4 regions of the Aminobacter sp. NyZ550 genome follow, and region 1 is predicted to be linked to each of the others. Evidence: riboswitches for the same ligand, from Rfam matches in the RefSeq annotation. Region 1 holds a riboswitch; each other region holds the start of a gene.
What was found. A riboswitch is a leader RNA that binds a small molecule or an ion and turns the genes downstream of it on or off. The one in region 1 is predicted to bind cobalamin.
Positions count from the first base shown of each region.

Region 2: it holds a riboswitch for cobalamin, as region 1 does, so the genes downstream of both, N7E70_RS11105 (ABC transporter ATP-binding protein) here and N7E70_RS00935 (aromatic ring-hydroxylating oxygenase subunit alpha) in region 1, are expected to answer to the same signal.
Region 3: it holds a riboswitch for cobalamin, as region 1 does, so the genes downstream of both, N7E70_RS09110 (ABC transporter substrate-binding protein) here and N7E70_RS00935 (aromatic ring-hydroxylating oxygenase subunit alpha) in region 1, are expected to answer to the same signal.
Region 4: it holds a riboswitch for cobalamin, as region 1 does, so the genes downstream of both, N7E70_RS13990 (CbtB domain-containing protein) here and N7E70_RS00935 (aromatic ring-hydroxylating oxygenase subunit alpha) in region 1, are expected to answer to the same signal.

Region 1 is NZ_CP114190.1:181,457-189,322, forward strand. Features, by position in the region: gene N7E70_RS00910 (siderophore ABC transporter substrate-binding protein) at 1-414, shown strand, start outside; gene N7E70_RS00915 (ABC transporter permease) at 414-1,376, shown strand; gene N7E70_RS00920 (iron chelate uptake ABC transporter family permease subunit) at 1,393-2,310, shown strand; gene N7E70_RS00925 (iron ABC transporter ATP-binding protein) at 2,307-3,065, shown strand; gene N7E70_RS00930 (hybrid-cluster NAD(P)-dependent oxidoreductase) at 3,115-4,212, opposite strand; gene N7E70_RS00935 (aromatic ring-hydroxylating oxygenase subunit alpha) at 4,235-5,482, opposite strand; cobalamin riboswitch at 5,601-5,807, opposite strand; gene metH (methionine synthase) at 5,895-7,866, opposite strand, start outside.
Region 2 is NZ_CP114190.1:2,249,682-2,257,547, forward strand. Features, by position in the region: gene N7E70_RS11085 (cation diffusion facilitator family transporter) at 1-152, opposite strand, end outside; gene N7E70_RS11090 (anthranilate synthase) at 221-2,410, opposite strand; gene N7E70_RS11095 (FecCD family ABC transporter permease) at 2,654-3,661, opposite strand; gene N7E70_RS11100 (ABC transporter substrate-binding protein) at 3,716-4,660, opposite strand; gene N7E70_RS11105 (ABC transporter ATP-binding protein) at 4,677-5,492, opposite strand; cobalamin riboswitch at 5,601-5,810, opposite strand; gene N7E70_RS11110 (MFS transporter) at 5,863-7,029, opposite strand; gene N7E70_RS11115 (hypothetical protein) at 7,163-7,333, opposite strand; gene N7E70_RS11120 (membrane-bound PQQ-dependent dehydrogenase, glucose/quinate/shikimate family) at 7,435-7,866, opposite strand, start outside.
Region 3 is NZ_CP114190.1:1,820,850-1,828,715, forward strand. Features, by position in the region: gene N7E70_RS09075 (lipase family alpha/beta hydrolase) at 1-350, shown strand, start outside; gene N7E70_RS09080 (glycosyltransferase) at 420-1,307, opposite strand; gene N7E70_RS09085 (PqqD family protein) at 1,733-2,158, shown strand; gene N7E70_RS09090 (serine kinase) at 2,188-3,258, shown strand; gene N7E70_RS09095 (glycosyltransferase family 2 protein) at 3,255-4,016, shown strand; gene N7E70_RS09100 (glycosyltransferase family 2 protein) at 4,013-4,687, shown strand; gene N7E70_RS09105 (nucleotidyltransferase family protein) at 4,687-6,168, shown strand; cobalamin riboswitch at 6,289-6,478, shown strand; gene N7E70_RS09110 (ABC transporter substrate-binding protein) at 6,747-7,796, shown strand.
Region 4 is NZ_CP114190.1:2,849,555-2,857,420, reverse strand. Features, by position in the region: gene N7E70_RS14030 (GcvT family protein) at 1-857, shown strand, start outside; gene N7E70_RS14025 (creatininase family protein) at 926-1,729, shown strand; gene N7E70_RS14020 (tyrosine phosphatase family protein) at 1,904-2,407, opposite strand; gene cobD (threonine-phosphate decarboxylase CobD) at 2,404-3,462, opposite strand; gene cbiB (adenosylcobinamide-phosphate synthase CbiB) at 3,461-4,426, shown strand; gene cobO (cob(I)yrinic acid a,c-diamide adenosyltransferase) at 4,437-5,054, opposite strand; gene cobU (bifunctional adenosylcobinamide kinase/adenosylcobinamide-phosphate guanylyltransferase) at 5,054-5,563, opposite strand; gene N7E70_RS13995 (CbtA family protein) at 5,556-6,332, opposite strand; gene N7E70_RS13990 (CbtB domain-containing protein) at 6,349-6,525, opposite strand; cobalamin riboswitch at 6,561-6,757, opposite strand; gene N7E70_RS13985 (gamma-glutamylcyclotransferase) at 6,825-7,514, opposite strand; gene N7E70_RS13980 (DUF1624 domain-containing protein) at 7,636-7,866, shown strand, end outside.

The DNA of each region.
Region 1 (7,866 bases):
GCAAGGCAGGCCGTCAAGGGCAAGGGCAAGGCGCTGATCCTGATGACCAACGGCCCGAAGATCACCGCCTACGGCCCCGGCTCGCGCTTCGGCTGGGTGCACAAGACGCTCGACCTGGAGCCGGCTGTCGCCGACGTCGAGGCGGCAACGCATGGCGAGGCGATCTCGTTCGAATTCATCAGCAAGACCAACCCGGACTGGTTGCTGGTGCTCGACCGCGCCGCCGCGATCGGCTCGAACGACCAGGGCGCCAAGGCAACGCTCGACAACGAGCTGGTAGCCCAGACGACCGCATGGAAGAAGGGCCAGGTGATCTTCCTACCGTCGCCCGACTTCTACATCGCCGCCGGTGGCGTGCAGTCGACGCATCGCGTGCTGTCCACCATCGAGCAAGCCTTCGCCAAGGCCAAGTGATGGCAGCGTTGCCCAACATCCGGCTGCTCGTCGCCGCCGGGCTCGTCGGGCTTTTTGCCGTCAGCCTGAGCATCGGCGTCGATGATCTGCCTGTGGACAGCGTGTTCACCGATGCCGGTGCGCTACAGCTTCTCCTGGTCAGCCGCCTGCCGCGAACCGTGGCCGTGGTGCTGACCGGCGCCGGCCTGGCGATTGCGGGGCTGGTGCTGCAGATCCTGGTGCGCAACCGCTTCGTCGAGCCGATCACCACCGGCACCGGCCAGAGCGCCGCGCTCGGCGTGCTTGCCGTGACCTTGCTGGTTCCGACCGCCTCGATCGCGATGAAGACGCTGGGCGCCAGCGTGACCGCACTTGCCGGCACGTCGATCTTCCTTGGCATCGCGCATCGGCTGCCGCCGACGCAGCCCTTTCTCATCCCGCTGTTTGGCCTCGTCTATGGCGGCGTCATCGGGGCTGCGGTGACGTTCATCGCCTGGCAGACCGACCTTTTGCAATATGTCGACGTCTGGACCAATGGCGAGTTCTCCGGCGTGCTGCGCGGACGCTACGAGCTGCTGTGGATCACGGCTGCCATGGTGGCTCTGGCCTGGTGGGTCGCCGACCGGCTGACCATCGCCGCGATGGGGCGCGAGGTCAGCCTCGGGCTCGGCCTCAACTACCAACGCATCGTCCAGCTCGGCCTGGTCATGGTGGCGGTGATCTCGTCGCTGGCCGTCGTCGTCGTCGGCATGATCCCTTTCGTCGGACTGGTGGTACCCAATCTCGTTTCGCGCCTGATGGGCGACAATCTGAAGAGCGCCCTGCCTTGGGTCGCCGTCAACGGCGCTACACTCCTGCTGGCCTGTGACGTCGTCAGCCGCGTCATCCGCTACCCCTACGAAATTCCTGTCGGTACCGTGCTCGGCGTCGTCGGTTCGGGGCTGTTCCTGTGGATCCTGTTCGGGCGGGCGCAGCGTGCCTGACAAACGTCTCCTGACAATGGCTGTCGCGGCCCTGATCGCGGTGATTGCCTTCATGACCATCGGCCTGCGCGGCAACATCGCCTTCGCGCTCGAACTGCGCGCCGTGCGGCTGGTGACGCTGATTCAGGTCGGCGTGGCAATCGCCATCTCGACGGTGGTGTTCCAGACGGTGACCGCAAACCGGGTGCTGACGCCGCAGATCATGGGGCTCGACGCGCTTTACCTGTTCGGCCAGATGGCGCTGGTGCTGGCGCTCGGCAGCGTCGGTTACGTCGCGCTCGACCCGCGCCTGAAATTCGCCGGCGAGGCCGGCCTGATGATGGTCATGGCGCTGGTACTGTTCCTGCCGATGCTGCGGCGGCGGTTCGACATCGGCCTGCTGCTGCTGACCGGCGTCGTGCTCGGCGTGCTTTTCCGCAGCCTCGCCTCGCTTATCGCGCGGCTGATCGACCCGAACGAATTCGCCGTCGTCCAAGGTTCGAGTTACGCCGACTTCAACACGGTGCGGCCGGACCTGGTCGTCATCGGCCTGGTGGTGACGACGATTGCCGCCATCATCCTCTGGCGCCAGCGCCACCTGCTCGACATCGTGGCACTCGGCGCCGACAGTGCCACCGGGCTTGGCGTGTCATGGACCAAGGCGCTGACCGGGCTGCTGCTTTTGGTGGCTGCCCTGGTTGCGGTGTCGACGGCGCTGGTCGGGCCGGTAACCTTCTTCGGGCTTCTGGTGGTGGCGCTGGCCGAGCGCATCGTCGATAGCCGCCGCCATCACCTGTTGCTGCCGGCGGCGATGCTGACCGCCGTCATCGTGCTGCTTGGCGGCCAGATGGTGCTGCAGCATCTTCTGGGCGGTGCCGCGACGCTCGGCGTCGTCATCGAATTCGTGGGGGGCCTCGTCTTCCTGGCCATGCTGATCACAACGAGCAAGCGATGATCGAGATCAAGAATGTTTCGTTGCGCCTCGGCGACACGCAAATCCTGGAGGATGTGTCGCTGACCATGCCCAAGGGTGGGGTGACGGCGCTGGTCGGGCCCAACGGCGCCGGCAAGTCGAGCCTGTTGTCGCTGATCGCCCGGCTGCAGCCGCTGCAGAGCGGATCGATCTCGGTCGACGGCCTGCCGGTCGACACGACGCCAAGCCGCCAGCTGGCCAGGACGCTCGCCATATTGCGCCAGGACCCGGCGGTGGCAAGCCGACTAAAGGTGCGTGAACTCGTCGGCTTCGGCCGCTTTCCGCACCAGCGCGGGCGAATCGACGCAAACGACACGAAGCTGATCGAGACGGCATTGCAGCAGTTCGGCCTGATGGATCTCGCCGACCGCTTCCTCGACAATCTGTCGGGCGGCCAGCGCCAGCGCGCCATGGTCGCCATGGCCTTCTGCCAGGGCACCGACTACATGCTGCTGGACGAACCGCTGAACAATCTCGACATGCTGTTTGCCCGCCAGTTGATGCGTGACCTGCGCGCGGCCGCCGACAACGACAAACGCACCGTCATCGTCGTGCTGCACGACATCAATCACGCCGCCGTCTATGCCGACCGGATCGTTGCAATGAAATCGGGGGGCGTCGTCGCCGACGGATCGCCGGCCGAGGTACTTCAGCCCGACATGCTGGCCCGCGTCTTCGGCTACGGCATGGACGTCATCGACGTCGGCGGCGCGCCGCTGGTGCTGCACCACCGCTGACTTTTCCCAACTCCGGACGGAAACCGCTGCACGGTTTTCCTGACTTGCGCTACGCCTCGACCTCGATCGCCGACAGCGGCTTCGAGCAGCAGGCAAGGATGAAGCCATCGTCGATCTCATGGTCGAGGATGCCGCCATTGTGGCTCATCTCGACCTCGCCGGAGAGCTTCCTGACCTTGCAGGTGCCGCATAGGCCGAACTCGCAGGCCGCCGGAATACGCACGCCCGAAGCACGCGCCGTCTGCAGCACGGTCTGGCCGGAGAGGCAGTCGGCGTCGACATCAGACAACGCGAAACGAACCGGCAGGACGGCATCCGGCACAGTCTCGCTGTCCCCGCCCGGCGTCGAGAACGGCGCGGGGACCTCCTCGACGGCAGGTGCGGCAAAGCTTTCCTGATGGTAGCGGGACATGTCGAAGCCGGAAGACTCGAGCATGCCGCGCACGGCGCGCATGAAGGGATCTGGGCCGCAGCAGAACACCTCACGCTCGCGGAAGTCGGGCGACAGCAACGGCAGTCGCACCGCATCGATGCGGCCCATATGGCCGAACCAGCCTTCGCGGCTCGACCGCTCCTCGATCATGAAACCGAGCGACAGTCCGGGCATGTGTGCGCCCAGCAGTTCGAGCTCCTTCCGGAAGATGATTTCTTCCGGACGGCGCGCGCAGTTGACGAAGGCAACGTCCGTCCACGGCGCGCAGTCGTTTAGCCAGCGCAGCATCGACATCATCGGCGTGATGCCGGACCCGGCCGAGACGAACAGATATTTGGCGGCCGGATGCTGGTGCAGCGAGAAGTCGCCTGAAGGGCCATAGGCCTTGATGCGGACGCCCGGCTTCAGATGGTCGAACATCCAGCGTGTGCCGACGCTGCCCGCCTGCGCCTTGACGGTGACGGCGATGGAGAACGGCCGCGACGGGCTGGACGACAGGGTGTAGGTGCGCATGACGGGTGCTGGTTCGGCCGGCAGTTCGAGCGTCACGAACTGGCCCGGCTTGTAGCGGAACCAGGTCTGGTTGTCGGAGCGGAAGGTGAAGGTCCTAACGTCGGGCGCCTCGTCAGTGACGCCGATGACCTCCAGCACCTGGAGCCGGTCGTTCCAGGGCGCCATTTCGTCGAGGTTGCGGTAAAGGCCAAGCTCGGTCATCGCGTTCATGCCCTTCTCCCGGTCAGGCGACGTTGCGCAGGACCGGCTTGCCGCCGTCGGCCAGCCGCGGTTCGATGAAGCCGACGTACCATTCGATGAACTGCATGACGCCGCCCTCGTGTTCCTCCGAATAAGGCCCGGGCTCGTAGGCCGGCGATTTGATGCCGAAGGCATTTTCCTCGACGATGCGGCGGTCCTGGTCGTTGGTCTCGGTCCAGACATGGGTCAGTTCGGCCAGGTCGTAGTCGACGCCTTCGACGGCATCCTTGTGAACCAGCCATTTGGTGGTGACGGCCGTTTCCGTGGCGCTGATCGGCAGCACGCGGAAGGTGACGGCATGGTCGCCGAGCACATGGTTCCAGGTTGTCGGATAATGATAGAGCAGCAGCGTGCCGATCCTGTCGGCCGAGACGCTGTCGGAGAGGTTTTTCCGCACTGCGCGCTTGCCCGACATGGTGTAGCTCACCGCGTCACGCAGCAGTGGCGCGCGTGTCGCCCTGTACTGGCCGCCGGCATCGATGCGGAACTTGCTCGGCAACCCCACCGCCTCGCACTTTGCCCAGTGCGCCAGCATTTCGGGATCGCTTTCGGCGCCATTGACGCCGGTAACGTTCGGCGCCTCGGGAAAGGTCTTGCACAGCTCAGGGTGATTGCCGGCGCAGTGGTAACACTCGCGGTTGTTTTCCCAGACCAGCTTCCAGTTTCCCTCCTCGACGATTGTGCTTTCGAAGGCGACCTTGGCTTCGCGCAGCCGGTGCGGCAGCAGGTACGGCTCGACCATGGCCCGCAACGGCGCGAAGTCGGCGGGCTCGTCGGCGAGGCAGATGAAGATGTAGCCGCCGACGGATTCGCAGGCGACCGGCTTCAGGCCGAACTGGCTCTTGTCGAAGCCTTCCGCCATCTGGCGCGCGAACAGCAGGCGGCCGTCGAGTTCGTAGGTCCACTGGTGATAGGGGCAGACGAGCTTTGCCGCGGTGCCCTTTTCTGTCGTGCAGACGCGGCTGCCGCGGTGGCGACAGGAATTGTGGAAGGCGCGCAGCTCACCCTTCTGGTCGCGGACGAGCACGACGGGATAGTCGCCGACCTGGACGGTGAAGAAGCTGCCCGGCTTGGCCAGTTCGCAGTCATGGCCGACAAACAGCCAGTCGCGGTACCAGATCAGCTCAAGGTCGAGCCGATAGAAATCCGGGTCGGTGTAAAAGGGCTGTGCCAGGCTGAATCCGTCGCGGCGTCCGCGCAGCAGCTTCAGCATTTCGTTCTTCGCATCCATGTCCTGTCCTCGCACCAAGGACTGAACGGGTGGCTTGATTTGGGAAGAACGCCAGCCGGCGGACGCAGAGGTCCGTGCAGCAACGATCCGCCTCTTGACCGCCCACCGCGATCAGTCGAGTTCTGTCAGGTTCAAGGCTGGTTTCCGGGCTTCGGAGCTGTCCTTTCGGACTGTCTCGACACCTTCCCAGGCCGGCTTGCCCAGTGGTCTCCCGTCGAAACAATAACTCCGCCACCGTTGCGGGGGCAGCGCCGGCTTCTCACCGGCTTCCCAATTCTCCGCTTCGTCTCACACTCGAAGCAGCACCTTGAACATGACCGGATCAGACCACGGATTGGTGGCCGGGCACGAGCATGAAAACGACATGGGCTCAGCGCAAAGGCGACAGAGCCCATGTGATGTCATCGTGTTGCTATTCGGCCGCTTCGGCGAACGATGCCGGCACATAGTTGAGGATCGGCCCGAGCCAGCGCTCGACCTCGGCGACGGTCATGCCCTTGCGCCGCGCATAATCCTCGACCTGGTCGCGCTCGACCTTGGCGACGCCGAAATAATAACTCTCGGGGTGGGCGAGATAGATGCCGGAGACCGACGAGCCCGGCCACATCGCCATGCTTTCGGTGAGGCTGACGCCGGCGGTTTTCTCGGCATCGAGCAGGCGGAACAAGGTCACCTTTTCGGTGTGGTCGGGCTGGGCGGGATAGCCCGGCGCCGGACGGATGCCGCGATAGGGCTCGCCGATCAGGTCGTCGGGCGCGAGGTCTTCATCAGGCGCGTAGCCCCAGAACTCCTTGCGCACCTTCTCGTGCATGCGTTCAGCGAAGGCCTCTGCGAAACGGTCGGCCAGCGCCTTGACCATGATCGAGGAGTAGTCGTCATTGGCGCGTTCGAAGCGCTCGGCGATCGCCACTTCCTCGATGCCTGCAGTGACCACGAAGCCGCCGAGATAATCCGGCTTGCCGCCGTCGGCGGGAGCGATGAAGTCGGCCAGTGCGACATTGGCCTTGCCGTCGCGCTTGGTCAGCTGCTGGCGCAGGGTGAAGAAGGTGGCAAGCTCCTCGCTGCGTGCCTCGTCGGTGAACAGCCTGACGTCGTCGCCGACCGAATTGGCCGGCCAGAAGCCGATGACGGCCTTGGGCGCGAACCACTTCTCGTCGATGATCTTGCGCAGCATCGCCTGCGCGTCGTCGAATAGCTGGCGCGCCGCGGCGCCCTGCTTCTCGTCCTCGAGGATCTTGGGGTAACGGCCCTTGAGTTCCCAGGTCTGGAAGAACGGCGTCCAGTCGATGTAGCGGGCGAGTTCGGCCAGGTCCCAGGCTTCGAACACCCTGGTGCCGAGGAAGGTTGGCTTCGGCGGCGCATAAGATGACCAGTCGACCTTGTGCGCATTGGCACGCGCCTTGGCCAACGGCAATCGCTGCTTGTCAGCTTCGGCGCGGTGATGGGCGTCGGCGACCTTCTGGTATTCGGCCTGCACCTGTTCAACGTAGCCGCCCTTGGCCTCAGGGGACAGCAGGTTGGACACCACGCCAACAGCGCGGCTGGCATCGGTGACGTAGATTGTCTGGCCGGCGCTGTAGCGCGGATGGATCTTCACCGCGGTGTGGACACGACTCGTGGTGGCGCCGCCGATCAGCAGCGGAATGTCGAACCCCTCGCGCTCCATTTCGGCGGCGACATGCGCCATTTCGTCGAGCGAGGGCGTGATCAGGCCGGACAGGCCAATGATGTCGACCTTCTCGTCTTTGGCAACCTGGAGGATCTTGGTTGCCGGCACCATGACGCCGAGATCGATGATCTCGTAGTTGTTGCAGGCCAGCACGACGCCGACGATGTTCTTGCCGATGTCATGGACGTCGCCCTTCACCGTCGCCATCAGAATCTTGCCGGCAGTCTGGCGTTCGCCATTGTCGATCCCATTGGCGGCGTTGGCCGCCTTCTCCGCCTCCATATGTGGCAGCAAGCCGGCCACCGCCTGCTTCATGACACGGGCCGACTTGACGACCTGCGGCAGGAACATCTTGCCGGCACCGAACAGATCGCCGACGACATTCATGCCGGCCATCAGCGGGCCTTCGATGACATGCAACGGACGCTCGGCCTGCAGCCGCGCCTCGTCGGTGTCGGCGTCGATGAATTCGGTGATGCCATTGACCAGCGCGTGGCTGATACGGCTCTCGACCGGCCAGTCGCGCCAGGCGAGATCGCGCTCCTTTGCTTCCTTGCCGGCCGCGCCCTTGAAGCGCTCGGCAATGTCCAGCAGCCTTTCGGTGGCGGTGCCGCCGGCCTTGGGCAGGCGGTTGAGCACGACGTCCTCACAGGCCTCGCGCAGCTCCGGGTCGATCGATTCATAGACGGCGAGCTGGCCGGCATTGACGATGCCC
Region 2 (7,866 bases), 2.1 Mb from region 1:
ACCGAACCCGTCAGCCACCAGGCGACGAATTTCAGCCCCATCACGGCGCCGCCGATGATGATCGACCAGAAAGCCAGTCTTGCGACGCGCTTCTTGGCCGATGTCGGCTGGCTGCCGCTGGCTGAAAATCCCTTCGTTTCGGTCTGGACCATGATCTCGCTTGATGGCTGCTACCCGCCCGCGGCCAAGCGGCCGCGAGAGGGGAGGTTGTCGATGTTGGCTAGGCCGCCTTGTCCTTGGCCTTGCGCGGCATGTGGGCTACCACGTTCTCGATCATGCGCATGCCGGCGTCATGGCCGAGCGTCATGATCGATTCGGGGTGGAACTGCACCGCCGCGATCGGTTCTTTCTTGTGTTCGAACGCCATGATGACGCCGTCCTCGGTCTCCGCCGTGACGACGAAATCGGAGGGCAGCCGCACCGGGTCGGCAAAAATCGAGTGGTAGCGGCCGACGGTCACTTCCTTGGGCAGGCCGGAGAAGACGATGCCCGGCTTAGAGATCCGGATGCGCGACGGCTTGCCGTGCATCGGCACAGCCAGCTGGCGCAACTCGCCGCCATAAGCTTCGGCCAGTGCCTGCAAGCCCAGGCAGACGCCGAAGATCGGCAGGTCGCGGTCTCGGGATTTCTTGATCGTCGCCGCCGTGTCGAAGTCCTTCGGCGTGCCGGGGCCGGGAGAGAGCACAACGAGGTCGGGCTTGATCCGGTCGAAGATCTCTTCCGGCACAGGCGAGCGTACGGTCGAGACGTCGGCGCCGGTCTGGCGGAAGTAGTTGGCCAGTGTGTGGACGAAGGAATCCTCGTGGTCGACGAGCAGGATCTTGACCCCTTCGCCGACGCGCGCGGTGGCGCGCTCGGTGCCGGGAGCGTTGCCGGTCTTGGCGTCGCGGATGGCAGAAAGCATGGCTGAGGCCTTCAGTTCGGTTTCGGCTTCTTCTTCCTCGGGAACGGAATCGTAGAGCAGGGTGGCGCCAGCGCGCACCTCGCCGATGCCGTCCTGGATGCGGATGGTGCGCAACGTCATGCCAGTGTTCAGGTCACCGTTGAAATGCACCATGCCGATCGCCCCGCCATACCAGGCGCGGGGGCTCTTCTCGTTCTGCTCGATAAAACGCATCGCCCACAGCTTGGGTGCGCCGGTGACGGTCACTGCCCAGGCGTGGCTGAGGAAGGCGTCGAAGGCATCCATGCCCTCGCGCAGGCGGCCCTCGATGTGGTCGACAGTGTGGATCAGCCGCGAATACATCTCGATCTGGCGGCGGCCGATGACGCGTACCGTGCCTGGCTCGCAAACCCTGGACTTGTCGTTGCGGTCGACATCAGAGCACATGGTAAGCTCGGATTCGTCCTTCTTCGAATTGAGCAGCTTCAGGATCTGCTCAGAGTCGGAGATGGCGTCGTCGCCACGCTTGATGGTGCCCGAGATCGGGCAGGTCTCGACGCGGCGGCCGTTGACGCGGACGAACATCTCCGGCGAGGCGCCGATCAGATACTCGCCTTCGCCGAGATTGATGAAGAACGAATAGGGTGAAGGGTTGATCGCCTTCAGCCGGCGCGAAATCTCCGACGGCACCGTCTCGCAGCGCTCGTAGAACATCTGGCCGGGCACGACCTCGAACAGGTCGCCGCGCTTGAAACTGTCCATCGCCCGGCGCACCAGTTGGGCATATTCGCCCGGCTCATGGTCGGCGCGTGGCGGAATGCGGTCGGACGCCTTGAACGGCTCGACGACGCTGTCCCGCGCGAGGCCCTCGGTCGAGAAACCCGCGCCGGCATAGTCGTAGCGATCGTGCCAGGCTTTGGCCGAGTAGTGGTCGACGACAAGAATCTCGTCGGGCAAAAACAGCACCAGGTCGCGCTGGCTCTGTTTGCGCTCGAGCGTGTGCTCGACCGGGTCGAACTGGAAGGCGAGATCGTAGCCGAAGGCGCCGTAGAGGCCGAGATTGCTGTCTTCGTCCGACTTGAACAAGGCGGTGATGGCACGCAGCACGGTGAACACCGAAGGCACGCGCGACCGTTCTTCCTCGGTAAAGACGCGGCCGGGCGTCGCCACCTCGAGCGCGATCAGGCGCTTGGAGGTCTCGGTGATCGTCAGTTCATTGAGCGGCGCGAGCACGGCGCGGATCACCGGCAGCAGCACCTCGCCGCGGCCGTTCAGCGCCTCGATCTTCATTGCGCGTCCGCGTGCCGAGATTACCACCGGCGGGTCGATGATGGCGGTGTCCCAGCGGGTGTAACGGCCGGGATATTCGTAGTTGGAGGAGAACACCGCGCCGCGCCGGCTGTTGAGCCCGTCGAGATAGGTCTCGATCGCGCCGTGATAGGCGGTTTCGTGGCGCTGCCGGGTGATCGACACCCCGCCTGACGTCACGTAGCGCTCGGCGCCGTTTTCAAGCAATTCCAACGTCATTCCCGTCTCCATCTCTTGCAGTGGGAGCGTCCGGAGCCTGGTTCGAAAAAAGCAAATGGCCGCCCGGAAATCCCGTTGCGGCCATCACAATCTTCACGCGCACGCGCTTCAAGAGGCCGCTGTCAGCTGGCCCGCCACCAAATGTTCTGGAGCGAAGTCGTGTTCATGGCGGAATGCATAGCGGCGAATTCGGGGCCACGCAACCGGATTTGCGTCGTCTTGCATTGCATTACCAACTGACCCTCACTTTGTTGTCCGTCGCCGCATCAGGATGACGAAAGCAATGCCGCCGATCAGCCCGGTGACGATGCCGAGCGGCATGTCCTGCGGCGGCACGACCGTGCGTGCGGCCATGTCGGCGGCGATCAGGAAGATGGCGCCGACCAGCGCCGACAGCGGCAGCACGCGGCGATAGTCGCCACCGACGAAGAAGCGCACGATGTGCGGGATCATCAGGCCGACAAAGGCGATGACGCCGGAGTAGGCAACCGCACAGCCGGTCAGCAGCGCGCAGGCGACGAAGGCCTTGAGCCGGAAGCGCTGCGCCGGGATGCCGAGTGCGGTTGCGCTTTCGTCGCCCAACGTCATGGCGTTGAGGTTGCGGGTCTGCGTCATCAGCCAGACGCCGCACAGGACAAGGGCTGCCAGCGGATAGGGCAGATGGCTCCATTGCGCCAGCCCGAGCCCGCCAAGCATCCAGAAGATCGCGACATGGGCAGCCTTGGGGTCGCCGATGAAGATCAAGAGGTTGCCTGCGGCCGAGATGATGAAGCTCACCGCCACGCCGGCAAGGATCAGCTGGCCGGCCGTCTGCGCCCGCGCCAGGTTGGCGATGGCAAGCACCAGTGCGGTTGCCGCCAGCGCGCCGGCAAAGGCGAAGACCGGTACGGTGACTGTGCCGAGCACCATGCCGGCATGGATCAGCGCCATGATCGCGCCGAAGGCCGCGCCCGACGAAATGCCGAGCAGATGCGGATCGGCGAGCGGATTGCGTGTCACCGACTGCAGGGCTCCCCCCACCAGCGCCAGCGAGGCGCCGACGATGGCGCCCAGGATGACGCGCGGCGCGCGCACGTCCCAGACGATATTCTCGCGTCCGCTCGACCAGACCGCCTCGACGCTTCCCGGTATCAGCTTGTTGGCAATGACGCCCCACACCGTTTCCAGTGGGATCGCCACCGGGCCGACGCCGACGGCAATGATCATGCCTATCACAAGCACCACGGCCAGCCCCGGTATCAGGGCCGGCATGGCGTGGATCAGGACGTGTCTTGGCCCTGTGACGAGGTGGCGATGCGACACGGCTCAGTCGGCCCGCATCGCGGCGGCCAGCCGCTTGATCGCCGCAATGTTGCGCGGTCCCGGCGTCGCCTCGTTGTATTCGAGCACGAAGAAGCGGTTGTTCTTCACTGCCTCGATGTCCTTGAAGGCCGGGTTGGTGCGCATGTAGTCGATCTTCTGCTCGGCAGTTACCTCACCGTAGTTGACGATCACCACCATGTCGGGATTGCGCTCGATGACCGGCTCCCAGCCGATCTCGACCCAGCTCGACTCGACGTCGTCGACGATGTTCTTGCCGCCGGCTGCCTCGATAATGGCGGTCGGCATGGCGTATCGTCCGGCGGTAAACGGCTTCTGCTCGCCGGAATCGTAGATGAACACGTTGACCGGCTTGTCGAGCTTGGGCAGCTCGCCCTGGAAGTCGGCGAGTTCCTTCTCATAGCCTGCCACCAGGACCTCCGCCTTCTCGCGCACACCAAAAATGGCGCCGAGATTGAGCAGGTCGGCATACATGTCCTGAAGCGACGACTTGTCCTTCTTCATGATGTGGATGCAGCTTTCGGTCAGCTCGTAGACAGCGATCTTGAAGGGCGCGAGCGTATCCGGAGTGACGTCGCCGCCGACCTTCATGCCGTAGTTCCAGCCGGCGAAGAACAGGTCGGTGTCGGCGCCGAGCAGCACTTCCTTGCTGACGTATTGTGGGGCGAGTTCGGGCAGTTCGCCGACGCCCTTGCGCAAATCCTCGCTCAGCGTCTTCCAGCCGGAGATGCCGGAATAGCCGGCCATGTGGTCGGTGAGGCCGAGCGCCAGCATCATCTCGGTCAGGTTGACGTCGTGCGAGACGGCGCGCTTGGGCGCGGCCTCGAAGGTGACGTCGCGGTTGCAGCTCTTGACGGTGACGGGGAAGCCGCTGGCCATAGCTGTTGCGCAGGTAGCGAGCAGGGCGGCGGCGATGATGGGCAGGCGCATGGAGGCTCCTTGATGTTCAGCGTTCGAGGTGGAAGGAAAAGCGTGGACGACCGGTGACGGGATGGTCGTCGAGGGTCGCTCCGACGGAAAAGCTGTCACGTATGCGATCGGGCGTCAGGATGTCGGCGGGCGCGCCGCAGGCAATGGCGCGGCCTCCGTCCATGACAAGCACGCGGTCGGCATGGGCCGAGGCGAGCGCCAAATCGTGCAGGGAAACGATCACGGTGCAGCCGAGATTGCCGAGCAGCTCCAGCACTTCGAGCTGGTGGCGGATGTCGAGGTGGTTGGTCGGTTCGTCGAGGATCAGAAGGTCGGGTCGCTGCATCAATGCCCGGGCGATCATCACGCGCTGCTTTTCGCCGCCCGACAGCGAGCAGAGGTCGCGCGCAGCGAGTGCGGTCAGGCCGAGCAGGGCAAGGGCTGCCTCGACTTGGTCGTAGTCGCGGTCGCTGGTGCCGAAACTCGTGACATGCGGGGTCAGGCCCAACTCGATGATTTCTGCGACGGTCAGGCCGAAGTCCGAGGCGCTTTCCTGAAGCACGGTCGCGATACGGCGGGCGCAGTCGCGCGGCTTCATCTTCCAGATGTCGGTGCCGTCGAGGCGGACAGTGCCCGAAGTCGGCTTGTGGTAGCGGTAGAGGCAGCGCAGCAGGCTCGACTTGCCGGCGCCGTTGGGGCCGACGATGGCGAGCAACTCGCCCGGCGCAACCGCAAGGCTGATCGGCTCGAGGATCGGCTGCGAAACACGAGGGCCCCAGCTGACGCCATCGAGTTCGAGCAGTGCCGGGGTGGTGCCTACAAGGCGGCTAGCGGCGTGGACGCGATCGAGCATGCCCTGTCTCCGCGGTCGGGCGGAGGCAGCAGAACGATCCGGAAAGCGCGCCGGTACCGAAGAAGGCAGTCGCAACCATCATCATCTCCGCGGCACACCCCGGCCGGTTGAGTTAATCGGATGATGGCAGGTCTCCTGGCTTGCGGGTGATCGCTCCTCGGAGCCTTCCCGGCCTTTCGGCCAGTGGCATGTTTCCGAATTGCTATCCGCTCACAGTTGCGGGGGCAGCCACGGTTTCGCGTCGGGGACGTCTCACCGTGTTCCCATTTAACCTGCTGCCCGAACCGGATAGCAGGAACCATCGCTGTCGTGGCTACAGCAGCGACGGGTTGCTGACAATCGCTAAAGCGTCATGCCGGGCGCTAAAGCGTCATGCCGGCTGCTGAATTGCGTCACGCCGGTCGAGCGCGAAGGAAATGAGCGCGACGCCGAAGGCAGACAGTGCGATGGCCGCGCCGACGAAGGGCAGGTCGGCATAGCTCACGCCCATCGAAATCGCAGCACCACCGGCCCAGGCGCCGGCGGCGTTGCCGGCGTTGAAGGCGCCCTGGTTGAGGGTGGCCGCGAGGTTCGGTGCCTCCGAAGCGGTTTCGACGACGCGCATCTGCATCGGCGGCACGATGACGAAGGTGATGACGCCCCACATGAAGACGAGCAGGATAGCCGCTGGCGCCGAAGAGCTGAGTTCGGCGAAGGCGACGTGGATCGCCGCCATCACCACCAGCGCGCCGATGGCTGTGGGCATCAGCTTCCAGTCGGCCAGCTTGCCGCCGATGATGTTGCCGATGGTCATGCCGCCGCCGAACAGCAAAAGCGCCCAAGTGACCGATTCAACCGAGAGGCCGCTGACGTCGGTCAGGATCGGCTTGATGTAGGTGAAGACGGCAAACAGGCTGCCCGAGGCGAGCGCCGAGATGATCATGGCGAGCCATACCTGGAGCTTGCCCAGCACCTTGACCTCGCCTGATACCCCGCCCTTGCCGGGAGGGGCGACGCCCGCAGGGACCAGCCAGGCTATGGCCGCCACCGAGAGCAGGCCGATGACGACGACGGCAAAGAAGGTGGCGCGCCAGCCATAGGCTTCGCCGAGTGCCGTGCCGCCGGGAACGCCGAGGATGTTCGCCAATGTCAGGCCGGCAAACATCAACGCAATTGCGCTGGCGCGCTTGTTGGTTGGGACCAGGCTTGCCGCCACCACCGAGCCGATGCCGAAGAAGGCGCCGTGACCAAAGGCGGTGATGACGCGGGCGATCATCAGCGTCCAGTAAGTGGGGGCGATGGCGCAGAGCAGGTTGCCGAAGACGAACATCATGGCGAGCCCGATCAGCACCGGTTTGCGCGGCAGTTTCGCTGTGCCCACCGCGATGATCGGGGCGCCGACGACGACGCCGAGCGCGTAGCCGGTGACCAGAAGACCGGCGGCCGGGATCGACACGCCGAGGTCGGCGGCGACCTCCGGCAACAGCCCCATGATCACGAATTCGGTGGTGCCGATGCAAAAGGATGCAACGGCCAGAGCGAGGATCGGCAAGGGCATGGGCGGACTCAGGGGAGCTGAAACGATTTAGATGCACAATTTCCTCATGTCCGGCGCGGCACAAGCGACGTTGCCGCATTGCAGCAATGCACCTGGCGCATAGGAGAAGTGCGCAAGGCGCTAGCTGAGACGATCAGGATTGCTGGGTGAGGTCGCGTCGGAGAAATTCGTAGAGCCGGTCGACTGCCGAATTGGCGGCCTGCGGGTTGCGCAATATGCCGATTTCCATCTCGGGCAGCGGCGGCAGGCCCTCGGCTTCGCCGATGACGCGCAGGCCGGGGGGCACGCTGCGCTGGGCGAGCACGGCTACTGGCGGGTACCCGTTCGTCGCACGGGTACCGCCCTTGCCGGCCAGAAATGAAAAGGGCGCCCGAGGCGCCCCTTCCGATGTCGATGCGCCCAGACTCAGTTCTGCCTGGGCAGCCTGTAGGCGACGATGTAGTCGCCGCGGTCAGGCGACTGGCGCGCCCCGCCGGCCGAGATGACCACATATTGCGTTCCGCTCTCATGCGAGACGAAGGTCATTGGCGTAGACTGGGCGCCGACAGGCAGCCGGCCCTTCCACAACTCATTGCCCGTCTCCACGTCGAGTGCACGCAGATAATAGTCCTGCGTGCCGGCGTAGAAGACGAGGCCGCCTGACGTCGCGATCGGACCGCCCAGCGTCGGCATGCCGATCGGGATCTGCAGGCCGGTTTTCATGCCAAGCGGACCGGTATCCTGCAGCGTGCCCGCCGGAACCTGCCAGGCGATCTGGCGGGTCTTGAGGTCGATGCCGGTGAAGGTGCCATAAGGCGGCTGGTGACAGGGAACGCCGAGCGGCGACATGAAGCCGTT
Region 3 (7,866 bases), 1.6 Mb from region 1:
TCAAGTTGTTCGAGATGCTCAATGGCCCCGCCGGCATGCAGCTCGGCACGGGGCCGGACAGCGTTCCGAACCAGCTCGGTGCTGCGGATTTCGAGGTCGGCATCATCGCCGGTGACCGCAGCGTGAACCCGATCCTGTCGACGATGTTCGACGGGCCCAATGACGGCAAGGTGTCGGTGGAAAGCACCAGGCTCGCCGGCATGGTCGACCACATCGTGCTGCCGACCACCCACACCTTCATGATGAACAATCCGCTGGTCATCGCCCAGACGATCAACTTCCTGCGCGACGGACGGTTCGACCACCAACTGACATTGGGCGAACTGCTGCGGCGCGGGCTGGGCAACTGAGCGGGGAAGGCCCGGCGGGTTGGTTGCTGCAAAAGTCCTGAACAGCTGGCAGGAAGTACCGCATCGGCGTCACTCGCCGTGGTAGTCGTCGATGAGCATGCGCTCGAAATCGAGCCCGCGCTGCCAGTTGTTGAGACGGCGATAGACGGCGTGGCCATAGTCGTCAGGCAGGTCGACCCGGCCATCGGTCTCCACCAGGACGCAGGCGCGCAGCCGCTTGCGATGTTCGTGGACCTTGGCAAGCGTGACGGCGCGGACGCGCTCGCGCGGCACGTTCCGCGCTTTCATCTGAGCGACGCCGTCGCGAACCGCTTCTTCAGTGGGTTCCACTGTCAGCCATGTCTCGGGGTCGCCGAAGATATGGCGGCCGCCGATCGAGGGCGTCGAGACGACGGGCAGGCCGGCAAGCAGGTATTCGATGCTGGCATACATCGCGCCTTCTTCCGCCGACAGGCACAGGCCGGTGGCGCTCGCCGCCATGACGGCGTTGATCGCCTGCCAATCGAGCTTCTCGATGCGGTGGCCATCGTGCGGGTTGAGAAAGTGATGCGCTGGCATCATGCGCTTGAGCTCGTCGAGCAGATCGGCGGTCTTCTGTCGTCCGGTGAGGCGCGATTCGTAGAAGACGTGCGCGGCGCTTGGCACCAACCGGGCCAGGTGACGGCGTTTCCAGGGACTGATCATGGCGTTGTAGAAGGCATCGTAGGTGTTCTCGACACCAGATACGGGCTTGAACGTCTGTTCGTCGGCCAGGGCATTGTGGCTGCAGAACAGCGCGTTCAGTCCATGCTCGCGAAATAGCGCGACTTCCTCGAGTTCGTTGCACATGAAGACGAAGCGATGCTCGGGAAAGCGGCGGCGATAGAGCCGCTCAGCGGTCAGCGTCCGCAGGACCTGCCGCTCCTTGCGCATCGCCCAAGTGAACCAGACGAGAAACAGGGCAGGGCGGGCGGCCAAGCGAGATCCAAGATAGTTCGCAACGCCGAGTGGCGCGTGATTGAGCATCGAGGAGGTAAATACGGGGCACGAGCCGTCGTCGAGCCGCCCCGCTGCCATCCTGAGTTCTGCTCCAGCCCTTGTCGCTGCATCAGGTGCAAAGCCGGGTCCGGCGTGGATTCGGGTTCGGTAAGCTAGCCTCAGCTTGTTCTTCAGTCGCATGTTGCCCACAAGCCGTGCCCATCCAAGGCTCACCTATCGCATGGGAACCACCCGACAGAGAAGGGCCACGGAGAGGTGCCGAAAATTGCCACCAAAAACAATCTGGACGCGAGTATTGCGTTTTGCAATGCAACCCTATAGATATCTCGGCCCGCAGCTGTTGCTTATATGTGCATTTGCTTGATAAGCAGTTTGCCGGGAAAAAACCTAGGGGTAGGGTAGGCGTGGGGTATTCGACAATTTACGCGGTCTCGGGCAACGACATCGTCTATGAGACGTTCGATGGTGACGCGGTCGTTCTCGACCTCGCCAGCGGCAGGTATTTCGGCTTCTCCGACAGCGGCAGCTGTGTATGGGAAGCGCTGATCGCACAGGTTCCGCCGGCAAGTCTGGTCGGCCGCACCTGCGGCAGCGGACAGCTTTCCGCCGCCGACCTGGATGCTTTCATTGCCAGGCTGAACGAGTATGGACTGCTTTCGCCTGCGACCGGCATGGCATCGGCCGCATTGTCGCCCGAGCTCGCGCAGCGCCTGGCGGCGGCCCGCGAGGGGCTCAAGATCGACATGCACGACGAGCTCGCCGACCTGGTGATGGTCGACCCGATCCACGACGTCGACGAGCCTGCCGGCTGGCCGGCGGTGAAGCAGTAGCGCCGGTTTCCGGCGCATTTCGATACCACTTGCTGCCTTCAGGTTCCGATGCGAGTGTAACCCTTGACGATCTTGCCGACTATGCGCGCGAGCTCCTCGCCGCCTGCGAGGCGAATGCCGATGCCTTTCCCGGGAAAAGCCGGGTCGAGCTGCCCGGCCTGGCGATCGACGTGTTTTCCGATCACGGCGAACTGGCGAGGGCGCTTGGCCACGGCATGGTTGCAGAGATAGCTGCCGGACGACCGGCGACGCCGGGGCGGATTTTTCTCGCCCACCCTGGCATTGGCTCGATTCCGCAGCCGGCGTTGTGGGGCGAGGCGCTGTTTCATCCGAACATGTTTTCCGAGCGGCTCGAAGCCAACGGCCTGCGCGGCCATTACTTCCACGACCTCAGCTACTGGCAGTTCTACGATGTCGAGAGACAGCTGGGCGTGCAGCTCATGCGGTCCGCCGACGGCTGCCCGCCATGGGAGTTCGGTGCCCCGCTGCGCTGCTTCCTGCATTGGGAATATGCGGCGCGCGGCATGCGCCTCACGCATGCCGGAACGCTCGGCAAGGGCGGCAGGGGCGTGCTGCTGGCCGGGGCCGGCGGCGCCGGCAAGTCGGGCACGGTCGCTTCGGGCCTGCTTGCCGGGCTCGACAGCGTCGGTGACGACTACGTGCTGGTCGAATTCGACGGTGACCGTTCGCTGGCGCGCCCATTGTTCACGACCCTCAAGCAGGACCGGGCGGGCTTCGATCGGCTTGGGCTAGCCCGGCTGCTGCCCGATCCGGGCCTGCTCAACTGGCAGGGCAAGTATCAGTTCAGGGTGCAGGACATTTGCCCGCGTGGCGTCGCCAGTGAACTCGACATCGTGGCGCTGCTTGTGCCGCAGATATCGGGCGCCGCGCAAAGCACCATCACGCCGCTTGCGCGCAAGGACGCGCTTATGGCGCTGGCGCCGTCCGGCATCGCGCAGATGCCGGGCGAACGCGAAAGCGGATTTCGTTTCTTTGGCGAGCTGACACGTCGGTTGCCGTGCTACACTCTGACACTGGGCACGCGCGGCAACGAGATCGCGGATACGATCGCCGCGTTTCTGGACAGGGGCAATTCATGAAGCTGGGCATCGTGCTGCCCGTCTACAACCGCGAGAGCTACATCGGCTCGGCGCTGCGCTCGGTTTTGCGACAGAGCGACGCCGCGCAGCTCGACATCATCGTCATCGACGACGGCTCGGTCGACGGTACCGTGGCGGCTGTGCGGTCATTCATCGCCGACGGCGCGCCGATCCGCCTGTTCTCACAAGCCAATTCAGGCGTGACCAAGGCGCGCAATGCCGGCCTGCGCCGGCTCTCTGACGACACCGAGTTCGTCTCCTTCATCGATTCCGACGACATCTCACCCGCCGGGCGCTTTGCCGCCGACCTTGCCTATTTCAAGACCGATCCGGCGCTCGAACTCACCTATTCCTACATGCGCATGGTCGACCAGATCGACGACGAGACGCTCGAGCCGGTTGCAGGATGCGACGACCGCATCTTTCGCGGCGTGCATCTGTCGGCCGGCATCTATCGGCGCAGCCTGATCGCGCGGATCGGCGATTTCGACGAGGAGCTGGCGCAGGCAGAGGACACCGACTTCCTGTTTCGCATCTTCGAGCAGAGGGCGCGATTTGTCTTTCCCGACACGATCGCGCTCTACTACCGCCGCCATGAACACAATCTGACCCGGAACGTCGCCGAGTCGCGGCGGGAGTTCCTCAAGGCGATGCAGAAATCGATGCGCCGCCGCAAGGCCGACCCGACGCTCGGCGACCTCAGAGGTTTCATCCAGGTGGCGCATCCGTCGGGCGATGGGGCGCCGCTGCGGCCATGAGCTACAGCGTCGTCATTCCCGCCTGGAACGCGGCCCGCACGATCGCCGAGACGCTGCGCTCGGTTGCCGCGCAGACAGTGCCGCCTGCCGAGATCATCGTCGTCGATGACGGCTCGACCGACGAGACCGAGGCGGTGACGCGGCAATCGGGCGTTCCGGTCCGATATGTCAGGCAGGACAACTCCGGACCGGGCAGTGCCACGACGCGCGGCTTCGCGCTGGCCAGGGCGCCCTTCATTGCAACTGTCGACGCCGACGATCTGTGGCTTGGCGACAAGATCGAGCGTCAGTTTCGCAGGCTGGAAGAGGCGCCGCAGCTGGCTGCCGTGTTCACGCAGTGGCGAACCTTTCGGCATGGCGAACCAGACGATGGCACCGGCAAGGTGACGCCCGGCTGGTCGCGCACGACGATGTTGGTCCGTAGCCAGGTGGCGCTTTCCGTCGGCCCGGTGATCGACCCGCCAGGCAACCGCGGTGAAATGGTCGACTGGCTTGGCCGGGCCCGCGAAGACGGCCACCAGCTCGGCATGATCGATGAGGTCCTGGCCCTGCGCCGGATCCTGCCGGGAAGCATGTCCTACGGCCGCGATCCCGAGCGCGACCGCGGCTATCTCGAGGTCGCAAGAATGGCCATGCTGCGGCGCAAGCTCAAGAACGCCGGACAGGGCTGATGGCATCCACGTCACGCCGCATCGGCCGGCGCTTCCCCGACTATGGCTGGGCATGGCCGACAAACGGTCTCGACCAGTTGCTCAAGGCGGTGCTGTTGCCGGACCATGCGGTCGCGCAGACGCAGGCCTTGCGGTGGCTCGATGCCAACGACATCGATGCCGTCGAGTTCCGCGAGCACAGGCTGCTTGCCGCGATCGCCGACCGGTTCGGCAAGGCGCTGGCGATGCATCCCGCCTATCCGCGTCTCGCTGGCCTGCAGAAGATGCTGTGGACCAAGTCGCGGCTTGCCATGCGCGAGGCCGAGCCCGCACTGAGGGCCATCGTCGCGGCCGGCGTGCCGATCATGCTGCTCAAGGGCGCGAGCCGCATCGCGGTGGAGCCGGCGGCACAGCGCGGTCGGGTGGCGCACGACATCGACATCCTTGTGCACCCCGAGCACATGGTGGCCGCCTTCGACATGCTGCGTCATGGCGACTGGCAGGTGTCGACAGGGGTCAGTCCCCAATATCTCAAGCCGCGGTTAGCTGCGGTGCGGTCGATGAATTTCTTCAAGGGCAGCTATGGCGACATCGATCTGCACCAGGTCGCTTATGACTGGTCGCAGGCAGATGAGGCGGACGACGCTGCGGTTTGGCAGCGCGCCACGCCGGCCTCCTTCACCAGTCTCGACGTGCTGGTCCCTTCGACCGCCGACCGGGTGACGCTGGCGATCGGCCATGGCGGCCTCGACGCTCATACCCACAGCGACTGGCTGGTCGACACGGCCTCGGCGATCCGCGCCGGCGGCGTCGACTGGGCCGTGCTTTGCGACGTCGTCGCCCGCAGGCACCTTGCCGTGCCGACGGCGGTGGCGCTGAGCTATCTGAAAGCAGAGATGTCGGTGCCGGTTCCCGACGATGTGCTGGAGCAGGTGGTCGACATGGCCGATCGCGCCGGCGCCGCCCGTATCGCTGCCTTGCTGCAGGCCAAGCCGCGGACCGACTTCAAGGGTCTGACCTGGCTGTCACGCGGTGTCGCCAAGCAGTTGCGCATGCGCAAGAAACGCGCTGTCCGTGAGCGCGAGCTGCCCGGCGTCGTCTGGCACGGTCGGCGCACACAGGCGGGCGATGGTGCGGGGCAGGTCACCCCGGCACTGGCGCAGCAGGTGCCGTTGCCGCCGGCGGCAGTTGGCGGTGCGCCTGCCGAGATCGACATCGTCGTGCGGCTGGACGTGCCGCCGGTGCGCCGTCGCATCGAGATGGAGCTGAATGGCGGCGAATGCCATTTCGCGCGGCTGCGCTATCGCAAGCTGGGTAAATCAGGCGGCCGGCTGACCTTGCGGTTTCGCGGTACCATCCGGCCGGACCAGGCGGATGGCGCGTTGGTGCTGTCGGCGCGGCCGTCGCGACAGTTCCGCGCGTGGGAGCATGAGCAGACGGTCGCCACCTATGGTGCGGTGCCGTTCCAGATCGTCTCGGTGACCGTTTCGCCGGCTCGCTGAGCCGGAGAACAGTTTGCGCTGCCTGCAGTTCCGCGCAACCTGGTCTCAGCATCGTCGCGGCTCAGGCAAATGCCGCCCTGTATAGTCCCGGATGGCAACTTGACTTTACCTTGGCCGTCGATAGGTTGGCGCCGTCATGGTCTTCCGCCGCGAGGTGGAAGCTAAGAGGGAATCCGGTGCGAAACCGGAGCTGTCCCGCAACTGTAAGCGGTGAGCCTATTGCCCCTGTGTCACTGGCATTCGTGCCGGGAAGACGGGCGACAAGGCTACGACCCGCGAGCCAGGAGACCTGCCTGACAGAGTGAGATTCCGTGGTCGGGGTGTGCCACAGGAATGCCGGTTCCGGTTCGGAAGCCCGTTTGCGGCTTTCGCCAGGTCTGCATTTCCGCATCCACGCCAGGGCAGGCAGAGGTTGGCGCGGCGATGTCGGGAAGAACGGTTTCCCCAGAATATCGAAAGTTTGGGCAGACGCATTCGTTGCCTGCTGCCGTGGCATCGCGCCTCGACCTATTGTCCCGGACGCCTTCCGGGCATGGCAACGCCAGGCGTTGCGCACCCCTTTCAAGCAAGGAGAGATCATGAACATCAGACATTGGATCCTTTGGCTCGGGCTCGCCGCGGCATCCGCCATTGGCCTTGCGCCGGCGGCCGCGGAAAGCTTCACCGACGATGCCGGCCGAAAGGTCGAGCTGGAACTGCCGATCAAGCGGGCGGTGATCTTCAACCGCTACGCGGTCGAGTTCGCCCGCGCCATTGGCGCCATCGACAAGGTCGTTGGCGTCGATGCCAGCACGATGCGGGATCCGACCTACTGGCCGCAGTTCAAGGAAGCCGACATTGTCGGCCAAGGCCAGACGCAGCCCAATTACGAGGCGATCGTTGCGCTCAAGCCGGACCTGGTCATCATCCCTCGCAACGGCGTCTATGAGGAGGCAGCCAAGCAGCTCGAAGCCTTCGACATTCCGGTGCTGGTCGTCACCGCCTGGGACACGCTGCAGCATGTCGAAAACGTGACATTGTTCGGCAAGCTGTTCGACGAGAAGGAAAAGGCCGATGCGCTGAACGCCTACTACACCAGGTACATGGACCTGCTGGCCGAGCGTCTGAAGGGCGTCGAGCGCAAGAAGGTTTATCTTGAAGAGGTCCGTGATCTCGTGACCGTCACGCCCGGCTCAGGCTGGCACGACATGATCGAGGCCGGCGGCGGCACCAATGTCTTCGGCGACATCGACATCAAGAAGGAGCCGTCGTCGCGCGGCAACGAAAACAGCTTCACCGTCGATCCCGAGGAGATCATCGCGCGCAAGCCCGACCTGGTGATCAAGCTGCAGCCCGGCTCCTACCAGACCATCCCGGAGGCAAAATTCGCCGAGAGCTGGAGGGCGATCGTCGCGCGCGAGGAAATATCAGGCACGCCGGCAGGGCAGGCGGGCGATGTCCGCCTGATCAACTACTACCTCGCCGGCGGCTCGTCCAAGGTCACCGGCGCGCTGCAGGTCGCCAAGTGGCTCTATCCCGACCTCTTCACCGACGTCGATCCCGAGGCTGCGATGAAGGAATGGATCGAGATCTACCAGGGGCTGCCGTTCCAGGGCGGCATGACCTACCAGGGCACAGCCTCCAACTGATCGACCAGCACGCCGCCGCCCGGCAGGCGGCGGCGTACCCTCTCAATCCGGAGCCTAGAGCACGTCCCGC
Region 4 (7,866 bases), 2.7 Mb from region 1:
GCGGCGGCATCGAAAGCGACTTGACGGTCACACGGCTTTCACCGACGGTCTTCCTGGCCGTCGTGCCCGGCGCCACGCTTCGCCGCGACCTCGCCTGGCTGCGGAGGCATCTTCGCGACGAATTCGTCGTCATCACCGACGTAACTCCGGCAGGATCGGTGCTCTGCCTGATGGGACCGAATTCGCGGGAGCTGATCGAAAAAGTCAGCCCCAATGATTTCTCCAACGACAATAATCCGTTCGGAACCTGGCAGGAGATCGAGATCGGCATGGGCCTTGGCCGCGCCCATCGCGTCACCTATGTCGGCGAACTCGGTTGGGAGCTCTATATTCCGACCGACCAGGCGGCGCATGTATTCGAGGTCATCGAGGAAGCCGGTGCCGATCTTGGGCTGAAGCTGTGCGGCCTCCACGCGCTCGATTCCTGCCGCATCGAGAAGGCTTTTCGGCATTTCGGCCATGACATCACCGACGAGGATCATGTTCTGGAGGCCGGACTCGGCTTTGCGGTCAAGACCGGCAAGGGCGACTTCATCGGCCGCGACGCGGTGCTGCGCAAGCGCGAGGCGGGTCTTGCCCGCCGGTTGGTCCAGTTCCGGCTGACCGACCCCGAGCCGCTGCTGTTCCACAACGAGGCCATCGTCCGCAACGGCAAGATCGTCGGCACGATCACCTCGGGCAATTACGGCCATTATCTCGGCGGCGCCATCGGGCTCGGTTATGTCCCCTGCGCTAACGAGCCCGAGGCAGACGTGCTCGGTTCGCGCTACGAGATCGAGATCGCCGGCAAACGTTTTACCGCCGAAGCCTCGCTGAAGCCGATGTACGATCCCAAGGCCGAGCGCGTGCGCATGTAGCCGCCCCTTACAAAATCGCCCGCGCTGACATATTCAGACGGAGGGAATTCATGCGGCGAGGCCGGGCAGTGACGAAAAAGCAGCGACGCGTCTGGTGGGGCGACTTCAAGGCGGCCGATTTCGCCGGTCTCGATCCGGAAATGACCATCGCCGTCATCCCTGTCGCGGCCATCGAGCAACACGGCCCGCATCTGCCCGTCTCGACCGACCTTTCGATCATGGAAGGCATGCTGGCCGAGACCTTCGCCCATCTGCCCGACGACCTCGACGCCCGCTTCCTGCCGATCCAGGCAGTCGGCAAGTCCGACGAGCATATGCAGGCACCCGGCACGCTCAGCCTGCCCGCCAATATGCTGGTCGACGCCTGGACCGAACTCGGCGCCTCGATCGCCCGCGCGGGCATCCGCAAGTTCGTGTTCGTCACTTCGCATGGCGGCAATGAGGAGGTGATGGGCATCGCCTCGCGCGAACTGCGGGTGCGCTTCGACGCCCTGTCGGTGCGCTCGAGCTGGGGCCGCTTCGGCACGCCCGACGGCCTCTACCTTCCTCGCGAGATCCAGCTCGGCATTCATGGCGGCGATGTCGAGACTTCGCTGATGCTGCATTTCCGTCCCGAGCTGGTCGAGATGGCAAGGGCCCAGGACTTTGCCTCCAGCTTCGAGCGCACTGAGGCCGAGTTCGACCTGCTGCGCTCACATGGCCCACACGGCTTCTCGTGGATATCAAGCGATCTCAACCCACATGGCGTGGTCGGCAATGCGCTCGCCGCCACCGCCGAGAAGGGGCGGCTGACGGCCACGCATCAAGCCAAGGGATTCGTTCGCCTGCTGCAGGACATCCGCAAGGCGAAGTTGGCGGAATGGCTGGCGTAGAGATGATGCGTCCTTCAAGGCTCGCCGATCGAGGATAGCGGCTGAACGGAGTGAACGGTCGCACGACCGGCCTCATCCTGAGGTGTGAGCCCGTACGGTCGCGCTGTTGTGCACAGCCCATCGGCGGGCGGGCCTTGAAGGACGCACGACCAGCCAAGCTGAACCCTGGCCGCCCTAGACCTCCAGCCCGAACGGCACGCCCTCGAAACAATCGGCGCCACGACCGATGGCGGCAATCGCCGTCACCATGCGCCCGTTGCGTCCCAGAACGTGGTCTGCCACCGCGATCAGCCGCGGATTGGGCGTCGCCGTCGGCGAAAGCTTGCGTATCAGCGCAGCAAGTTCTGCTTCGTCGCGCGACGGGTCGAGCGCCGCAGCGATAATGTAGGCCGAGGCCGTCGAGCGGCTTACACCGGCCCAGCAATTGATCGCCAGCGGCCGCAAGCGGTCCCAGGCGCGGGCGAAATCGAGCAATTGTCGCACATGCGCCTCGCCGGGCAGCGTCATGCCGTCCTGCTCGATCGCGATGTCGTGCATGTTCATCAAAAGGTGGTTCTCGGCGCGGATCGACACTGGCCGCGTCATTTCCATTCCGGCCGAAAGCAATGAGACAAGCCGCTCGGCCCCGATGCGCGCAACTGTCTCGTCGACCTTCGAAAGCGGGCAGACAAAGATCACCGCGCAGCCTCCTTATTCGCCGCTTCCCGGTCCTGCGCCCAGTCACCCAGGGCCACGTCAAGCCGCCGCCACTCGACTTCGTGGCCCGGCAGGCCGCAGCGCAACTGGGTCGGTCGATCGGCGAAACCGCGCACCAGGATACCCTCGCGCCCCAGTGCCTTGAACAGCCCGGCAGCGTCGGAAATGTCGACATGGCGGAACAGCGACGTGCCACCGGTGACGATCACGCCAGCGCGGGCAAAGGCCTGGTCGAGACGATGCGCGGCATGCGCCAGCGTCGTCCGCATCTCACGCTGCCAGTCAGCATCCGACAGTGCCTTGATGCCATACTCGAGCGACGGTACGGCCACCGACCAGGGCCCGAGCTCTTCCTCCAGTCGACCGGCGATATCGGGGTGGGCCAGTGCAAAGCCGAGACGGATGCCGGCCAGCCCGTAGAACTTGCCGAAGGAGCGCAGCACCACGAGGCCACTCTGTTCGACGTCGCCGGCAAGGCTCTGCGCCTGCGGGCCGACGTCCATGAACGCCTCGTCGACGACCAGAAGCCCACCGCGGGCGCGCAGGCTGGCGGCCAGTTCAAGCAGGTCCTTGCGCTGCACGACACGGCCGTCAGGGTTGTTCGGATTGACCACGACGGCGAGGTCGGCGTCGAAAAGCTGCCCGAAATCGCGGGTCTCGGCCACCTGATGACCGGCGATCGCAGCGGCGCGGGCGTGTTCCTGATAGGTCGGCCCGAGCACGAAGGCGCGGCCGGGCCGCACCAGCGAGGCGATGCGCGGCAATAGAATCTGCGTGCCCGGCGCCGGCACCACATGGGCGGCCGAGGGCGCACCGTAAGCAGTGGCGGCAACCGCTGCGAGGTCGCGCGCCCGGCCCGGCTCGGGCAGGCGCGACAAGGCTGTGGCAGGCAGCTCGAAAAGCGGATAGGAGTTTGGATTGATCCCGGTCGACAGGTCGACGAATGGCTCGGGCGCTCCCGGAAACAGCGCCCTCGCCCGTTCCAGGCTGCCGCCGTGGTCCACGGTCCCTGTCCTACGTCCTGCAAGAAGCGTCATGTCTTTTCCGCTCGCCTTCCTGTCGCTTCTGGTTGAACTCGGTCTCGGCTATCCGGACCGGCTTGTGCGCAAGATCGGTCATCCGGTCATCTGGATCGGCAAGCTGATATCCTTTCTCGACATCAGCCTCAACCGAGCCACCGATACCGACGCTCAGCGCCGCATCTGGGGTGTCGCCGCCCTCGTCGTCATCGTCACACTGCCCGCCACAATCGCCTTCGCCCTGGAGCGGCTGTTCGGTTTGCTGCCCCTCGGCATGCTCTTGACCGCCATCGCCGCTTCCAGCCTCGTCGCCCAGCGCAGCCTCGGCAGCCATGTGAAGGCGGTCGCCGACGCGCTCGACAGCGGCGGTATCATTGCCGGTCGCAAGGCCGTGTCGCAAATCGTCGGCCGCGACCCCGAGCGTCTCGACGAAGCAGGCGTCAGCCGTGCCGCAATCGAGAGCCTGGCCGAAAACTTCTCCGACGGCATCACCGCACCTGCCTTCTGGCTCGCCATCTCAGGTTTCGCTGGAGGTGCCGCCTACAAGGCGGCCAACACCGCCGATTCGATGATCGGCCACCGCACCAACCGCCACGAAGCCTTCGGCTGGGCCGCCGCCCGTTTCGACGACCTCATCAACCTGCCGGCCTCGCGCCTGACCGCGCTTGCCATCGTGCTCGCCGCCTCCCTCGTGCCCGGCGCCGACCCGAAGGCGGCCTGGGAGGCCGTCTGGCGCGACGCCCAAAAACATCGTTCACCCAATGCCGGCTGGCCCGAGGCCGCCATGGCCGGCGCGCTCGGCCTCGCCCTTGCCGGCCCTCGCGCCTATGGCGGCGTTTTGGTCGAGGACGCCTTCATGGGCGCGGGCGGCCGCCGGGACGCCAATGCCCGGGATATCCGCGCAGCGCTCCGCCTCTACTGGACCGCCGACGCCATCCTGGTCGGCGCCATCGGCCTGATCGGCTTCGCCATCTGGCTCTGACACAGCAGCGCTAGAACTCGATTCCCTTCTGAGCCTTCACGCCGGCCGAGAAGTGATGCTTGGTCGCGCCCATCTCGGTGACAAGGTCGGCAGCCTCGACCAGCGCCGGCTTGGCGTTGCGGCCGGTGACCACGACATGCAGGCCCTCGCGACGGTTCTGCAGCGTCGCGACCACCGCCTCCAGATCGAGATAGTCATAGCGCAGTGCGATATTGAGCTCGTCGAGCACGACAAGCGAAATTGTCGGGTCGGCCAGCAGTTCCTGCGCCTTTGCCCAGGCTGCTTCGGCGGCGGCGATGTCGCGCTTGATGTCCTGCGTCTCCCAGGTAAAGCCCTCGCCCATCGTGTGCCAGACGGCGCGGTCACCGAAGGCGGCGAATGCGTCCTGCTCGCCCGAATGCCAGGCGCCCTTGATGAACTGCACGACGCCAACCCGCTGGCCATAACCCAGCATGCGCAGCGCCAGACCGAATGCCGCGGTCGACTTGCCCTTGCCGGGACCCGTGTTGACGATCAGCAGCCCCTTCTCGACGATGGTCTTGCCGGCGACCTCGGCATCCTGAACCGCCTTGCGCTTGGCCATCTTGGCGCGGTGGCGTTCGGCTTCCTGCTCGTCGATCGTCTTCATCATTTCACCTTCATCGGCAGGCCGGCGACAAGAAACAGCACCTCTTCGGCCACGGTCGCCACCTTCTGATTGAGCCTGCCGGCATCGTCACGAAAACGGCGGGCCAGTGCATTGTCGGGCACGATGCCGAGCCCGACCTCGTTGGAGACCACGAACCACGGCCCGCGCGGACGCGACAGTGCCTCGACGAGCGCCGCACATTCGGCCTCGACGTCATGATCGGCCAGCAGATGATTGGTAAGCCAAAGCGTCAGGCAGTCGACCAGAACAGGCGCGCCATCGGGCAGGCTGGCGAGCGCGCCGACCAGATCCAGCGGCGCGTCGAGCGTCCGCCAGCCCTCGCCACGGCGTCCCAGATGGATCGAAATGCGCTCACGCATCTCGTCGTCATAAGCCTGCGCCGTGGCAACATAGGTCCACGGCGCAGAAAAATGGGTGATGAGCTGCTCGGCATGCGCGCTCTTGCCGGAGCGCGCGCCGCCGAGCAGGAGGGTCAGCTTCTCAGGCAAGGCGGCTGTTCAGCGACGGCGCCGGCTCGCTCATGAAGCGGTTGCGCACGTAGCCCGCCACCGCACCCAGCACGACCCAGAACACCAGATTGGTGATGGTGACGGCGACGACGAAGCTGTGGTGCAGGTCTGCCGGAATCGGCGACTCGTGGCTTTCCGGTTGCGGTGCACCGACGATGTGCGGCGCAACGATCAGCGCGACGCCGAGTATCGCCAGCGGCAGCGACTGCTTGAAGGCGATCAGCGCGAGACCCCCCGCGGTGGCGACGACGGTCAGCGTCCACCAGATCTGGCGTGCGCCAAGATCGGCGGCCGGCATCGCCGGCAGCTCCGGCGGCAGGCCAAGACCGGGAGCCAGGGTAAACACGGCAAAGCCGGCAAAGCCCCAGAACACCCCTTGGCGCCAGTTGGCGATGCCACCCGCAAACTCGGAAACGGCGACCAGGATCAGGCCGAAAGCGATGCCGCTGACGATATTGGCGAGCGCCGAATAGGCAAAACGTTCAGCGCCGTCGGCCGGAGCCCAGGCTTCTTCTTCGGCTGGCGCCGCAGTCTGTGCCGCCGTGGTTTCGGCGCCGGCCGCAGGGGCGGTCGCCTCAGTGCCGGCAACTGGTGCCGCGGCGTGCTCATGGCCACCGCCGGCGTTCTCATAGGTCTCCGCCTTGAGGATCAGCGGGACGGTTGCATAGGTCTGGAGTGCGGCAAGGACCACGCCGGCCAATAGCCCGCTGATCGCCGCGATGAACACGACGTTTCTGAAGATGGACATTGTTGGATCGCCTTGGTTAGTGGCAGGGGAAAGCCATCGAGTGGCGATAGTCGTGGGCAGCGTTGTGCACCACGTCCATATGCGAGAACCCGAGGAAGCCAACAACGAAAAGGCCGAGCAGCGCGGCAAGCGCCAGCTGCATGCTACGCGACTGCGAAGAGACGTCGGTGCCGAGAGCAGAAACAGTGTTCATCACAAGTCCTTTCGCCCTCCACCCGAGGGCACAGAGATAAGTGCCTGTCGCCGGCAGGTCTCCTGGCTTGCGGATCGGCACCCTTCCCCGCCTTCCCGAAGCAAGCTTCAGTGGCATTTGGGGAGAGCTAACCGCATACAGTTGCGGGGGCAGCCACGGCTTTGGACCTTCAAATGGCCCTTACCGCATTCCCTCTTGATTCCGTAACGGAACCGACGACGCCGCAACTATAGAAACAAATGGCTTGGGCGGCAAACCAAATTCCGACGCCGCCGCGCTCGAAAGCGGCGTTCCGGCGATCATCCGCGGGCCACGATTCGCTCGGCCACCAGATGCTGGAGCCGCCACAGATGCCGGTCGTGGATCGCCCGCTGCTCGAGGTTGCTGACCACATTATAGAGATAGTCCGCAGCCGAACCCCAATGGCCGCAGGTCGTCGCCAGTCGCTCCGCCACCGCGTCCTCGCCCAGCGCGCCGGCATAGGCGTGGCCTTTGCGGTTGATGACGAAGGCGAGCGCGGTCAACGGACCTTCATCGGTGGCGAGCTTCAGCCAGCGCGGCTTGTAGGTGGAGGGTTTCAGCGTCATCTCGCGGCGAAACAGCCTGTCCAGCTGCTCGCGGCGGTCGCCGTCCGTCAGCCTGAGCGCCACGCCCTTGCACTGGCCGCCGCGATCCATGCCCATCATCAGTCCAGGCTCAGCCTTTGTGGCGCGCCAGCGGGTCATGTTGATGCAGAACGAACGGTGCCAGCCGCGCGCCAGCGCCACCCTTTCGTCGGTGTGCTCCACCTCGGGTTTCCAGATCAGCGATCCATAGGCAAACAGCCACAACGGTCCATTGCCGGGACGCGCGGCAAGCGTCTCGTCGATCATCACCTCATAGTCGGCATCGTCGAGATGCATCGCATCGGGGTCGGGGCCCGTGTCAGCGACCTCGCGATGGCAACGCGCCACCAGCTCCTCGGTCAGCGCCATCTTTCGTCCGCTCATGCCCGCCCCATCAATTGCTTAACCCTGTGCACGACAGACAGTTCTGCTCTCTTCCGCCCCGCTTCAACCATGATAGTGCTGCATGGGCGCTGCAACACCCGAAAACGCAGAAGCGAACAATATGACGATGCAACCGGACCCCGACCAGATCAAAGCACCTTCTCGGCGCGTATCGGTCATCGACATCGCCCGCGGCGTAGCCCTGATCGCCATGGCGATCTACCACTTCGCCTGGGACCTCGAATTCTTCGGTTATGCCGATCCGGGCATGACCGCCTATGGCAACTGGAAGCTGTTCGCGCGCTGCATCGCCTCGAGCTTCCTGTTCCTCGTCGGCGTCAGCCTGGTGCTG